2 regions of the Photorhabdus sp. RM323S genome follow, and region 2 is predicted to be linked to the other one. Evidence: predicted binding sites of a transcription regulator. Region 2 holds the regulator's gene; the other holds the start of a gene.
The links. The regulator sigma-54, encoded in region 2, starts transcription at its own class of promoters, with help from an activator protein. The targets are predictions, from matches to a motif close to GTTGGCACANNTTTCGCTNT.

Region 1: the regulator sigma-54 is predicted to act here: its motif matches at 3,323-3,342, upstream of glnK (P-II family nitrogen regulator).

What each region holds. Positions count from the first base shown of each region.
Region 1 is NZ_JBHFKZ010000011.1:33,244-39,798, reverse strand. Features, by position in the region: gene ACGF7G_RS07500 (YbaY family lipoprotein) at 2-448, opposite strand; gene tesB (acyl-CoA thioesterase II) at 700-1,563, shown strand; gene amtB (ammonium transporter AmtB) at 1,638-2,921, opposite strand; gene glnK (P-II family nitrogen regulator) at 2,944-3,282, opposite strand; gene ACGF7G_RS07480 (SmdB family multidrug efflux ABC transporter permease/ATP-binding protein) at 3,460-5,244, opposite strand; gene ACGF7G_RS07475 (SmdA family multidrug ABC transporter permease/ATP-binding protein) at 5,237-6,555, opposite strand, start outside.
Region 2 is NZ_JBHFKZ010000050.1:16,319-22,873, forward strand. Features, by position in the region: gene yjgA (ribosome biogenesis factor YjgA) at 1-18, opposite strand, end outside; gene pmbA (metalloprotease PmbA) at 220-1,560, shown strand; gene rnk (nucleoside diphosphate kinase regulator) at 1,615-2,025, opposite strand; gene npr (PTS phosphocarrier protein NPr) at 2,212-2,484, opposite strand; gene rapZ (RNase adapter RapZ) at 2,484-3,335, opposite strand; gene ptsN (PTS IIA-like nitrogen regulatory protein PtsN) at 3,413-3,880, opposite strand; gene hpf (ribosome hibernation promoting factor) at 4,005-4,292, opposite strand; gene rpoN (RNA polymerase factor sigma-54) at 4,316-5,755, opposite strand; gene lptB (LPS export ABC transporter ATP-binding protein) at 5,783-6,508, opposite strand; gene lptA (lipopolysaccharide ABC transporter substrate-binding protein LptA) at 6,515-6,555, opposite strand, start outside.

The DNA of each region.
Region 1 (6,555 bases), on a different contig from region 2:
ATTATCTAACCGCTTTCAACGTAATTTCGATATCTTTAGTCTGCCCATTATTAATCACCTCATATGCAGTATCTGTAACAAACATCAAACGATTATGCAGCGAAACAGAAGCACTGACGACAATACGTGCATATGGCTTAATTTCGTTTTGCCGGTAAGGCAGAACAAAATGGAAAGGTGATTGTTTCCCACCCAAACGTTCTACCTTCTTAGACAGAGTAACTGAAGGTGCATCAGCCAAAGATATATCAGATAAAGTTACTGTCAGAACTGCATCCGCTGGCAACGCAATACGCTGCAATATATTAATATTGCCTTCAACAAAAGAGCGTTCTACCGGATTTTCAATCGCTTCCACCTGAGTATCTACTATTTCAGGGCCTTTACCATTACACCCAACCAAAGCAACCGCCAGTAATACGCTAGCAGGGATCTGCCATAATTTCATACACACTCCTCCACTATTAACTAATCTATATAAATAATAAAATAAATTGAAATATCAAACCGTTAAATCTAAACCGTCTGGATTATAGATTAAAAATTTGAATATAAAACTTCAATTAATCTCATATTCTTTGTTGCACGACTATCAGGACTTAAAACATTTACAATTTAGTTATTTATTTATCATCTATTAATGGGACAATAATCATCTCTTGTACTCTCTGATAACCAGATAGAAAACAAAGGCATATTATGAGCAAGTCATTAAAGAATCTGATAAATTTGATGAACTTAGAAAAAATTGAGGAAGGTATTTACCGGGGGCAAAGTAAAGATTTGGGCTTTCCTCAGGTTTTCGGGGGACAAGTGATTGGTCAGGCACTTTATGCTGCCAAACAAACCGTTGTTGATGACCGGATGAGCAACTCTTTCCATAGCTATTTTTTACGTCCCGGTGACAGTAACAAACCCATCGTCTATGATGTTGAAATCCTGCGCGACGGGGGCAGCTTCAGTGCCCGGCGAGTCAGTGCGATTCAGAATGGTAAGCCTATCTTTTATATGACCGCCTCATTCCAAAGTCATGAAGAAAGTTTTGAACACCAGAATATAATGCCGGATGTCCCCTATCCAGAAGAACTTATCCCTCAGGACGAAATTGTGAAAAAAATGTCGCATCTACTGCCGCAGAAAATGCAGAATATTTTTCTCCGCCCCTGCCCGTTGGAAATGAGACCAGTAAAATATTACAGCCCATTCAATTGCCCACCAGAAGAACCAGTACGCTATGTTTGGTTCCGCAGTAATGGCGATATGCCCGCAGATCCTTTTATGCATCAATATCTACTCGGCTATGCTTCTGATTTTAACTTCCTGCCAACAGCGCTACAGCCACATGGTGTTGGGTTCCTTGAGAAAAATATTCAGATAGCAACTATCGACCACTCTATGTGGTTCCACCGCCCATTTAAACTAGACGACTGGTTACTCTATGCTATAGATAGTCCATCAGCTTCTGGTGCCCGTGGTTTTGTTCGTGGACAGATTTATAATCATCAAGGTGTACTTGTTGCTTCCACTGTACAAGAAGGACTAATTAGGAAACGGAACAGATAAAATAATAAGGGCAGCCAATAAGAAGCCAACATCACACTCTTATTGGTCTTATTGCTGCCTGTTTATATCACAGATTAATTATAAGCACTCTCTCCATGAGAATTAATATCCAGACCTTCTCTTTCAATTTCAACAGTAACCCTCAGCCCTACCAGCAGATCGGCTATTTTGAAAGCAATAAAAGAAACAATTACTGACCACACCACACAGATAAATATACTAAGAGCCTGAATACTCACTTGTTCCAACATGGTTATACCCTCTGCATAACCGGTTCCGCCCAATGATTTCGCCGTGAAAACGCCGGTTAGGAGGCAACCCACGATCCCACATATGCCATGTATACCAAATACATCACATACATCATCAACGCGTAACCACCGTTTTAACACCACCACTCCCCAAAGCCCGGCAAAACCCGCAATTAAGCCTATAATTAGTGCACCACCAACACCAACCATTCCTGCTGCGGGTGTAATACCAACCAGTCCGGCAATACAACCTGAACATGCCCCTAAAAGAGAAGGTTTATTACGGAAAAGCCATTCTGCAAAAACCCATGACAGAATAGCGGCGGCAGTCGCCACAATTGTATTCAAAAACGCCAGAGCAGCGATCTCATTAGCAGCCCCAGCAGAACCCGCATTAAAACCAAACCAACCGATATAGAGCACAGCAGTACCGATAAAGACCATCGGCAAGTTATGCGGTTTAAATGCCTCTTTCCCAAAACCAGTGCGTTTTCCCAGTAAGTAAGCACCAACCAATCCAGCTACAGCCGCATTAATATGTACAACTGTGCCACCAGCAAAATCCAACGCACCATCCTGTGAAAGAATACCACCGCCCCAAACCATATGCGCCATAGGCAAGTAAGAAAACGTCAACCACAGCACACTGAAAATTAACAAAGCCGGAAAGCGAATACGTTCCCCTAACGCGCCAATAATCAAAGCGACGGTAATACAAGCGAAAGAACCCTGAAATGCCACATGAATTAACTGATAGAAACTGCCGCTTAAGCTCGTGAGTGCCAAATTCTTTAACATTATTTGACTAAAACCACCAAAAAAACCATTTCCTAGTTCAAAAGCCAGACTATAACCGTAGATCACCCACAATACACACACCAAAGCAAAGCTCACCATAACCTGAGCCATCAACGATAAAACGTTTTTGCTCCGCAACAATCCACCATAAAATAGAGCAATTCCAGGAATTGTCATAAACAGCACAAGTACTGTACAAATCATCATAAAAGCATTATCAGCACTATCAGCAACGCCTTCCGCTGCCTGAGATAATGACGGAAAGAAACTGGCCACAATACCGGTAGCCACAGAGAATTGTCTTTTCATATATATCGTCTCTATCAGTGAATTACAGTGCCGCATCGTTAACCTCACCTGTTCTGATACGGATAGCCTGTTGTAATTCGATGACAAAAATTTTACCGTCGCCAACTTTTCCGGTGAAAGCCGATTGCTGAATTGCATGAATTACCTCCTCAACTAACTCATCTGCTACAGCAATATCTATCTTTACTTTAGGTAAAAAATTGACGCTATATTCAGCTCCACGATAAAGCTCCGCATGCCCTTTCTGACGACCAAATCCTTTTACCTCTGTTATAGTCATCCCTTGAACACCAAGATCAGAGAGAGATTCCCTAATATCCTCCAATTTGAATGGTTTTATAATTGTCGTAATGAGCTTCATATATCCCCCGCCATCCAGCTATTATGTTTGCAATAAGGAAATAGCAAGAGGTGTGCCAGAAATTAAAAATATATAAAAATCAAGTAATAATAGAGTAAATAAAAACCACGGAGAGAAGAAGAGAGGAGAGCAACGAATGTACCCTCCGGTTAGCGCACCAAATTAGTGCAAATATGCTTAGATCACCATCTCTTTCTCAGAGATTGTGCCACATTCATTTAATGTATCGCTTACTTGTTGTAACTGATACATCTGATAGTAACGTCCACGTCTCACCAATAATTGTTGATGGCGTCCTTGTTCAACAACTGCACCACGATGCAGCATCAGAATAGTATCAGCCTCCACAATAGTGGACAGGCGGTGAGCAATCACGATCAGTGTTGTTTGCTGACGAATCAATCGTAAAGCCTGTTGTACTGCTTGTTCCGTACCAGAATCAATATTTGCTGTCGCTTCATCAAGGATCAAAATTTGCGGTGCTTGCACTAACACTCTCGCCATAGCAAGCAATTGTTTTTGACCGGCTGACAACGTATTGCCCTGCTCTCCCAAGATAGTATGAAGGTCATCAGGAAACGTACGCACTAACTTAGCTAATTGCACAGTTTCCAGTACCTGCCAAACTTTCTCTTCTGAAATATTCCGACCAAGCGTAACATTGTTAAAGAAAGAATCAGCAAGAACAACAGGATCCTGCTGAACCATTGCCACACCATTGCGCAATACCGAATGAGACAAAGATGATACAGGCCGACCATCAAGGTAAATCTCCCCTTTCTGCCACGGGTAATATCCCATCAGTAAATTTGCCAGCGTACTTTTTCCACTACCGGTATGACCAACTAAAGCAACAAAACCATAAGCCGGAACCTGTAAGTTAATATCTTGTAAAACTATTTTGTCATCACGGTAGGAAAAACTGACATTTTCTATATCAATTCGACCACTGGATAGGGGTTGACTATCCATGCCATAACCTTGTTGAGGACGATCCATTAATTCAAATATCCTCTCACCAGAAACTACAGCCTGTTGCAGGATTGATTGCTGAGAAGTCAGTTCGATTAGTGGTTCATTCAACCGCCCCAGATAATTGATAAAAGCATACAATACCCCGACACCGATCACTCCTGCTCCACTGAACCCAAACAACACAATAAGACCGCACAACACCATAGTAGACAATAAACTCAGTAATGGACGTAACAACATCCCATCTAATCGCAGTGCCTGCATTCTTGCTTTAAAATGAGCACGATTTGTTGACAACATCCGTTCACCAAAACGAGCCTGCTGCCGGAACTGCTGAACAACACTCATGCCATTGATGACCTCATTAAAATTATCATTAATATCAGCTAAATAACTGCGTACCCGCCGGACAATTGGCGTACTTAGATGCTGATATATCGCCATGACAATCAACACGATAGGAAAAATAAGCATTGCAATCAGTGCCATACGCCATTCCAACACAAACATAGCAATCAGCATCGTACCAATCAATGCAATGCTGCGGAATACCGCAGGAACCACATTGACATAAAGATCTTTAATGACCTCAGTATCGTTCGTTACACGGGAAATCAATTGCCCTACCGGTTGATTATCAAAAGCACTCAGAGGCTGACGTAATGCTGCATTCATCACATCAGTACGAAGTTGCTGAACCACATCAACTGACACTTGATTGAACACCAAAGCCTGGAAATAGTGTAATGCGGCCGTAATCAGTTGCAGAGCAATAAAGGTTACAGACAGCCCAATAATCACCCTTGTTGGCATATTACCCGTTGCAACCATATTATCGATAAAGTAACTAATCAGAATCGGACCACTCACTTCCGCAATTGCAGCCCCCCACAGCATGAGTACCGCCAGCCCCAACGGCTTACGATAATTTTTTCCATAAACCAGCAAACGTTTCAGAGACGGCCACAATCGGTGAACCTTAGTCATCTTTCTCTCCCTCGGTGGTTTCCTCGTCATCCAATGCTGCTTCAAGCTGCTGATAATGGTACATATCACGATACCATCCTGGCTGCTCCACCAGTTGCTGATGCTGCCCTTGATGTATAACAGAACCTTGCTGCATCACCAGAATATTATCAGCATCAGTTAATGCAGACAGGCGGTGGGCACTAATAATAACCGTGCGTTGTTGTCTCCACTGGCTGAGGTTTTGTAAAATATTGTGTTCAGTTTGCCCATCAACCGCAGATAAAGCGTCATCCAGAATCAAAATCTCTGCATCTAAAAGCAATGCTCTTGCAATAGAGATGCGCTGCTTCTGCCCACCAGAAAGCATCACTCCACGTTCGCCCACTTCCGTCTGATACCCTTCAGGTAAACGAAGAATATCTTCATGAACATTAGCAAGACGGGCAACTTCTTCGATCTGTTCCTGTGTTGCCTCAGGACGTCCCAAAGCAATATTCCCAGCAACTGTATCTGAAAATAAAAAAGGAATTTGATTGACAACGGCAAATCGTGCTCGCCATTCATCTAACCGGATATCTGCAATTTTAATCGACTGGAAAAGAATTTCCCCATCAGTCACATCAAACTGTCTCTGTATCAACGCAAATAGTGTGCTCTTACCGGAACCAGTTGGGCCACATATCCCCAGTAACTGCCCAGGTGATAAGCAAAAGTTAATCTGGCTCAGAATTGTTTTGTTACTTTGCGGATAATGAAACGCTTTGATATTCACATTCAGAATACTACGCTCAGGAGATAAATGACGGTTACCATCCGCAATAACCGGAGGCTCCTGCAATAAGCTACGGATACGGCTGTATGCAGCACTTCCCCGTTCAACGATATTAAACATCCAGGCTAGCGCTAACATTGGCCAAATCATCAGGCCAAGGTACATCACAAAGCTAGTAAGCTCCCCAAGAGTCAAAACACCATTCAGCACCATCCAACTACCACCACCGATAGCCAGAAAGTTTGACATACCGATAGCAATAAAAATTGTCGGATCAAATCGGGCATCCACCCTAGCAACATACATATTCTTACGACCAGCTTCCACAGCAACCTGTTCAAACTGATTTGATTGCAGATCTTCAAGACCAAACGCCTTGATCATGCGAATGCTGGTCAGACTTTCCTGAGCCTGGTTATTCAGAGCAGAAAAGGCACCTTGTGCAGATTTAAAGCGATGATGAAGTTGATCACCATATCGTTTAATGATGATTGCCATAATCGGCATAGGTAACAAAGACAATAAAGTTAACTGCCAACTAATTTGTACACTCATCA
Region 2 (6,555 bases):
TTCAGGCTGCTTTGCCATGGTGGTTTTCCTTTTAAAAAGGCCGGATCTGGCAGGTTGATTTTTGGAGCATGACCTGTAGCCCGGTGGGTGTTAACATCCTAATATTGGGTATTGTAACTGGGAAAAACACCTGATTACCACTCGGCATTGACTGTGTGGATAAAATGGTTCTGTTTTCCTGACAGATTTTCCCTTTATTCATCAAATTACGGGTAATTAATGAAAATCACTGATCAAATCGCGGAACAACGCAAACAACTGGAAAATGCAGTTTCACAGGCATTAGAACTGGCAACAGCGGGTTGTGATGCTGCGGAAGTTGCTGTTAATAAAACAACGGGTATTGGTGTCAGTACCCGCTTTGGTGAAATAGAAAATGTAGAATTTAATAGTGATGGTGCGCTAGGGATCACTGTATATCATCAGCAACGTAAAGGCAGTGCATCATCAACAGATTTAAGTTCGGATGCTATTGCCCGTACTGTTCAGGCTGCGATTGATATTGCCCGTTATACTTCTCAGGATCCCTGTGCTGGTCCGGCGGATAAAGAGTTACTGGCGTTTGATGCGCCAGATCTTGATTTGTTCCACCCAACAGAATTGGATACTGATAAAGCAATTGAACTGGCTGCCCGCGCGGAACAAACAGCATTACAGGTAGATAAACGTATTACCAATACTGAGGGCGGTAGTTTTAATAGCCATTATGGTATCCGGGTGTTTGGCAACAGTCACGGTATGTTGCAAAGCTATTGCTCTAGCCGTCATTCGATGTCGAGTTGTGTGATTGCTGAATTTAATGGCGATATGGAACGGGATTATGCGTATACCATTAGTCGTCGTATTGAAGATTTAAAATCGTCGGAGTGGGTTGGGCATGAGTGTGCTCGCCGTGTGTTATCCCGTTTATCTCCACGTAAATTACCGACTATGAGAGCACCTGTGCTGTTTGCTGCGGAAGTTGCAACGGGTCTTTTCGGTCATTTGGTTGGTGCTATTAGTGGTAGCAGTATTTACCGTAAGTCCTCTTTCCTGCTTGATCATCTGGGCAAACAAATCTTGCCATCATGGCTGACGATTGAAGAGCGTCCACATTTGTTGGCAGGGCTGGCATCTTCTCCATTTGATAGCGAAGGTGTGTGCACTAGTGACAGGGATATTATTAAAGATGGTGTATTACAGACCTGGCTTTTGACAAATTATTCTGCCCGTAAATTGGGAATGGCAAGTACAGGCCATGCTGGTGGGATCCATAACTGGTGCATTGCAGGGCAAGGTGAGGATTTTGCTGGTTTACTGCGTCAGATGGGAACGGGATTAGTGGTTACTGAACTGATGGGACAGGGAGTCAGTGCAATAACCGGTGACTATTCCCGTGGTGCCGCCGGTTTTTGGGTAGAAAATGGTGAGATTCAGTATCCTGTCAGTGAGATTACTATTGCGGGTAATCTGAAAGATATGTGGGCCAATATGGTCACTATTGGGAATGATATTGAAACTCGCAGTAATATCCAATGTGGTTCAGTATTACTGCCGGAAATGAGTATCGCTGGTCAATAAGGGATACTCAGATTCGGTTACCGTGGCCAGCCCTGTTGAAATGGGCTGGCTGAATTAACGGTGAAGCTCACCGGCAGCTTCTGGTTGGTAAAGTAATTCTAATACTTTGACCCGGGTTTCTTCGCCGTTTGGCAATTTCCAACTGATTTCGTCGCCAATACGAAGGCCCAATAATGCTGCTCCCAGAGGCGCCATAACAGAAAGCTGGTCTGAACTGTCTTGCAGTGACGCAGGGTAAACCAGAGTGCGCACCCGCTCTTCACTGCTTGTCAGATCAAGGAAGCGAACCCGGCTATTCATAGTCACAACATCTGATGGAATTTCTGCTGGAGGTACAATCTCTGCACGATCCAGCTCCTCATTCAAAGCGTCAGCGATACTAGTATCTGCAAACGCTGGCTGTTCCAACAGGGAATCTAAACGTTCTGCGTCTAATTCGTTGATGATAATTGCTGGTTTAGTCATACCACACTCCAAATGGAATCCAACACAAAATAACACCCCGCACCGTGAGGAGGGGGGTGTTATTTAAAATGATTAACCTGATAGTAGGCTGTTCTTACTGGAAAAGAAAGAGATCATGATCACGAACTGTTTTGTGTTGCTAATGAAAGCAGTTAAGAACATGATAAGCCAGAGAGGAGGGGGAGGTTATTCTTCGTCAAATCCTGCATCAAATAGATTAATAATAGCGGCAAGAGCCTGTGCTTCATCTGGGCCACTGACTTCAACTTCAATATAGCTGCCTTTTTCCGAATCCAGCATCAGCATGGCAATCACGCTGCTGGCTTCAGCTTCAACATGGCTATCATTGCGCAAGACAACATGAGATTCAAAGAGCTGTACCAGATCATACAGCTTCATTGCTGGCCGGGCGTGCATTCCCAGCCGGTTTTTGATTTTAAGTTTCTGCTTGACAGTCATTATTTCCGCTTTTCAAGAGTACGGTGGCGTGACTGTACGTTTTTTCCACGGGAGCGGAAATAGTCAGCCAGCTGCTCTGCCACATAAACAGAACGGTGTTTACCGCCGGTGCAGCCAATAGCCACGGTCAGATAACTGCGGTTATTGGTTTCAAGCATGGGCAGCCAAAGTTCAAGATAACTGCGGGTCTGATAGATGAAGTTATGCACTTCTGTATGGCGGTCGAGAAAAGCGGCTACGGGACGATCAAGACCCGTCATTGGCCGCAGCTTTGGGTCCCAGTGTGGGTTTGGCAGGAAACGTACATCAAAAACATAGTCGGCATCAATTGGAATGCCATGTTTGAAGCCGAAAGATTCAAAGACCATTGTCAGCTCACGTTCCCGTTTGCCCAGCAGACGGGTCCTTAGCATCTCAGCCAGTTCATGGACTGACATTTCGGAAGTGTCGATAATCAGATCAGCTCTTGAACGAAGTGGCTCCAGCAGATCGCTTTCTTGATCAATCGCGCTTTCCAGAGAAAGGTTTTTGCTTGATAGTGGATGCAGACGGCGGGTATCGCTATAACGGCGGATTAGTGTATTACGGTCAGCATCAAGAAACAGTAATTGCGGTGAGAAACTGGCTGGTAGTTTAGTCAGGGCTTCTTCGAAAACTTCGGGGGATTCCGGCATGTTTCTTACATCAATACTGACAGCAGCGGAAATATCTCGGTCAGCCAGCGTATTGGCTAATTCCGGCAGCAACACTACCGGCAAGTTGTCTACACAATAAAAACCCATATCTTCCAGTGCGCGCAAGGCAACGGATTTACCCGAACCGGAACGGCCACTGACTATCATCAGCACCATGAGACGACTCCCCTTAATTTCTCAGTGGTTATTATTATGAGCCACTGTTATCTGTTGCTCTCCATTCATTGCAACAGCTATTCAGTGATAATTGCATAAAGTTCTTCATCACTTTGTGCCGATCTTAAACGACGGCAGAGATTTTTGTCTGCAAGGCGTTTGGCAATTAATGACAATGTGTGTAAGTGTGTCTGGCATTGATCGTTTGGAACCAGTAAAGCAAACAGCAAATCGACTGGTTGATTATCAATGGCATCGAAAGCAATGGGTTGTTCCAGATTGAGGAAAACGCCAACAGCTTGATCTGAGCTTTCTTCATCCAGCTTACCGTGAGGGATAGCAATACCACTGCCAATTCCAGTAGTGCCTACTTTTTCTCGGGTCAATATTGCTTCGAATACGATATTCTCGGGTAATTTAAGCCGTTTAGATGCCAGCTCACTGATAATCTCTAAAGCCCGTTTTTTGCTCGAACAATGTACATTATTACGTGTACACTCAAGGGAAAGTACAGAGCTTAGTAGTAAATCTGCTTGGTTATTCATTCTTCTATTCGCTTAGGTGCTTAATTGATACCGGATGTCATAGGTTAGCTGTGGCATCCGGTATTTGTGCACTGTTTTACAGCAAAACTCCGCTGTTTTTACTACAGCCATTGTTAAATAACTGTTAATGTTGTCTCAGTTTATCTTTATGTTTGGTTAACTGACGAGCCAGTTTATCGACCAGTCCATCAATTGCTGCATACATATCTTCATGTTCTGAGGATGCGTGCAACTCGCCTCCGTTAATATGTACCGTGGCTTCGGCGATTTGTTGTACCTTTTCCACACGGAGGATTACCTGAGTCAGGTTGATCCTATCGAAATATTGATCCAGCTTGCTGCATTTTGCAGTGATAATGTCGCGTAATGCATCAGTAATTTCAATATTGTGGCCAGTTATTTTGAGTTGCATATTGTCTTCCTTCTCTGTTCATTTCAAACCAGACGCTTACGTTGGTTTGATGGCGGAATGGATAACGACTCTCGATATTTTGCGACAGTCCGTCGGGCAACCATAATGCCTTGATCGGCTAGCATGCTCGTCAGTTTGCTGTCACTTAATGGTTTGGCGGAGTTTTCCGCTGCTACCAGTTTTTTCACCAAAGCCCGTATTGCAGTTGAAGAGGCTTCGCCTCCACTTTCTGTATTAACATGGCTGGAGAAAAAATACTTCAATTCAAAAATGCCACGTGGGCTGTGTAGGAATTTCTGGGTAGTCACCCTGGAAATGGTAGATTCATGCATATCAACCTGGAAGGCAATGTCTGCCAAAACCATGGGCTTCATATATTCTTCACCATGTTCAAAAAATTCCTGTTGCTGTTCTACAATGCAGCGCGTAACTTTCAGCAGAGTGTCATTTCGGCTTTTCAGGCTTTTGATAAGCCACTTAGCTTCCTGTAGGTTATTGCGGATAAACTGGCTGTCACTTTCATTGTGTGTATGTTGCCCAAGTTCTGCATAATGCTGATTAATGTGTAAACGCGGAATACTATCTGTATTCAATTCTACTTGCCAGTGCTCACTCTCTTTTCGAACCAGCACATCAGGGATGACATACTCTGATTCACCTGTGTTTACCGCCAAGCCAGGTCTTGGTTCAAGTGACTGAATTAAATCAATTACCTCTTTCAGTGTATCTTCTTTTAAGCGACTTAAGCGGATTAAATTGCGGAAATCCCGATTACCCAGTAACTCCAGATGTTCGCAGACGATCAGTTTCGCTTCTTCCAGATAAGGTGTTTCTGGTGGGAACATTGATAGCTGGATCAGTAGACAATCTTTCAGATTACGGGCAGCGACACCGATAGGATCGAAATGTTGCACTCGTTTGAGCACGGCCTCCACTTCTGTCAGAGTCAGTTGATCGTCGCCAATACTGGCAAGGATATCCTCTAGTGGTACAGTAAGGTAGCCTGTATCATCTACGGCATCAATGATTGATGTGGCAATTGCCGCGTCTGTTTCTGTGAAAGGGGTCAGTCCTGCCTGCCACATCAAATAGTCTTGCAGGGTTTGGACTGTTTCACCTTGGTAAAGCGGCAGGTCGTCATCACTATAGTCATTACGTGTACCGGAAGGTGTACCCGCTGTATAAATTTCATCCCAGCTGGCATCCAGTGGCAACTCATCTGGCATATCCTTTTGTTGCAGGGCATCAAGTGTATCCATAACGTCAGTTTCGTCGTCAGGAGACTCCTGATTACTGATTTCTTGATGATCTTCATCCTGCTCAAGCAAAGGGTTCATTTCTAACGCTTGTTGTATTTCCTGTTGAAGTTCAAGCGTAGAAAGTTGCAACAAACGAATGGCTTGTTGGAGCTGTGGTGTCATAGCCAGTTGCTGACTGAGCCTGAGTTGCAAACTTTGCTTCATAGCGTTAAATCAATTCTCCTGGCTGAATTAGAGCCGGAAACCTTCGCCTAAATAAACGCGCTTAACCTGTTCATTATTAAGGATATTATTCGGTGTGCCATGAGCAATCAGCTGCCCTTGGCTGACAATATAAGCACGCTCACATACATCCAATGTTTCACGGACGTTATGATCTGTGATCAGGACGCCTAACCCATAATCTCTCAAATGTTGAATGATCTTTTTGATATCGATAACTGAGATTGGATCTACGCCGGCGAAAGGTTCATCCAGCAAAATAAATTTAGGGTTGGCTGCCAGCGCACGGGCAATCTCTACGCGGCGACGCTCACCACCGGAAAGTGATTGACCGAGATTGTCTCGCAGGTGGCTGATATGGAACTCCTCCATCAGCTCTTCGGCACGTTCCTTCCGTTGCTCCTGAGTCAGATCCTGACGGATCTCCAATACGGCCATCAGATTGTCGAAGACGCTCAGACGGCGGAAAATAGAAGCTTCCTGAGGCAAGTAGCCAATACCACGGCGCGCCCGTTCGTGAAGTGGCAGCAGGCTAATATCTTCGCCATCAATGGTAATAGTCCCGGCATCCCGTGCAACAATGCCTACGACCATATAAAAAGTCGTGGTTTTCCCTGCACCGTTAGGGCCAAGCAGGCCAACAATTTCACCGGAGTTCACGTTTAAGCTGACATTTTCAACGACCTTACGGCCTTTATAAGTTTTTGCCAGGTTTTCTGCGTTTAGTATTGCCATATCTCGTTATTTACTCTTGTTGTTAACCGCAGGGTCTTCTTTTTGTA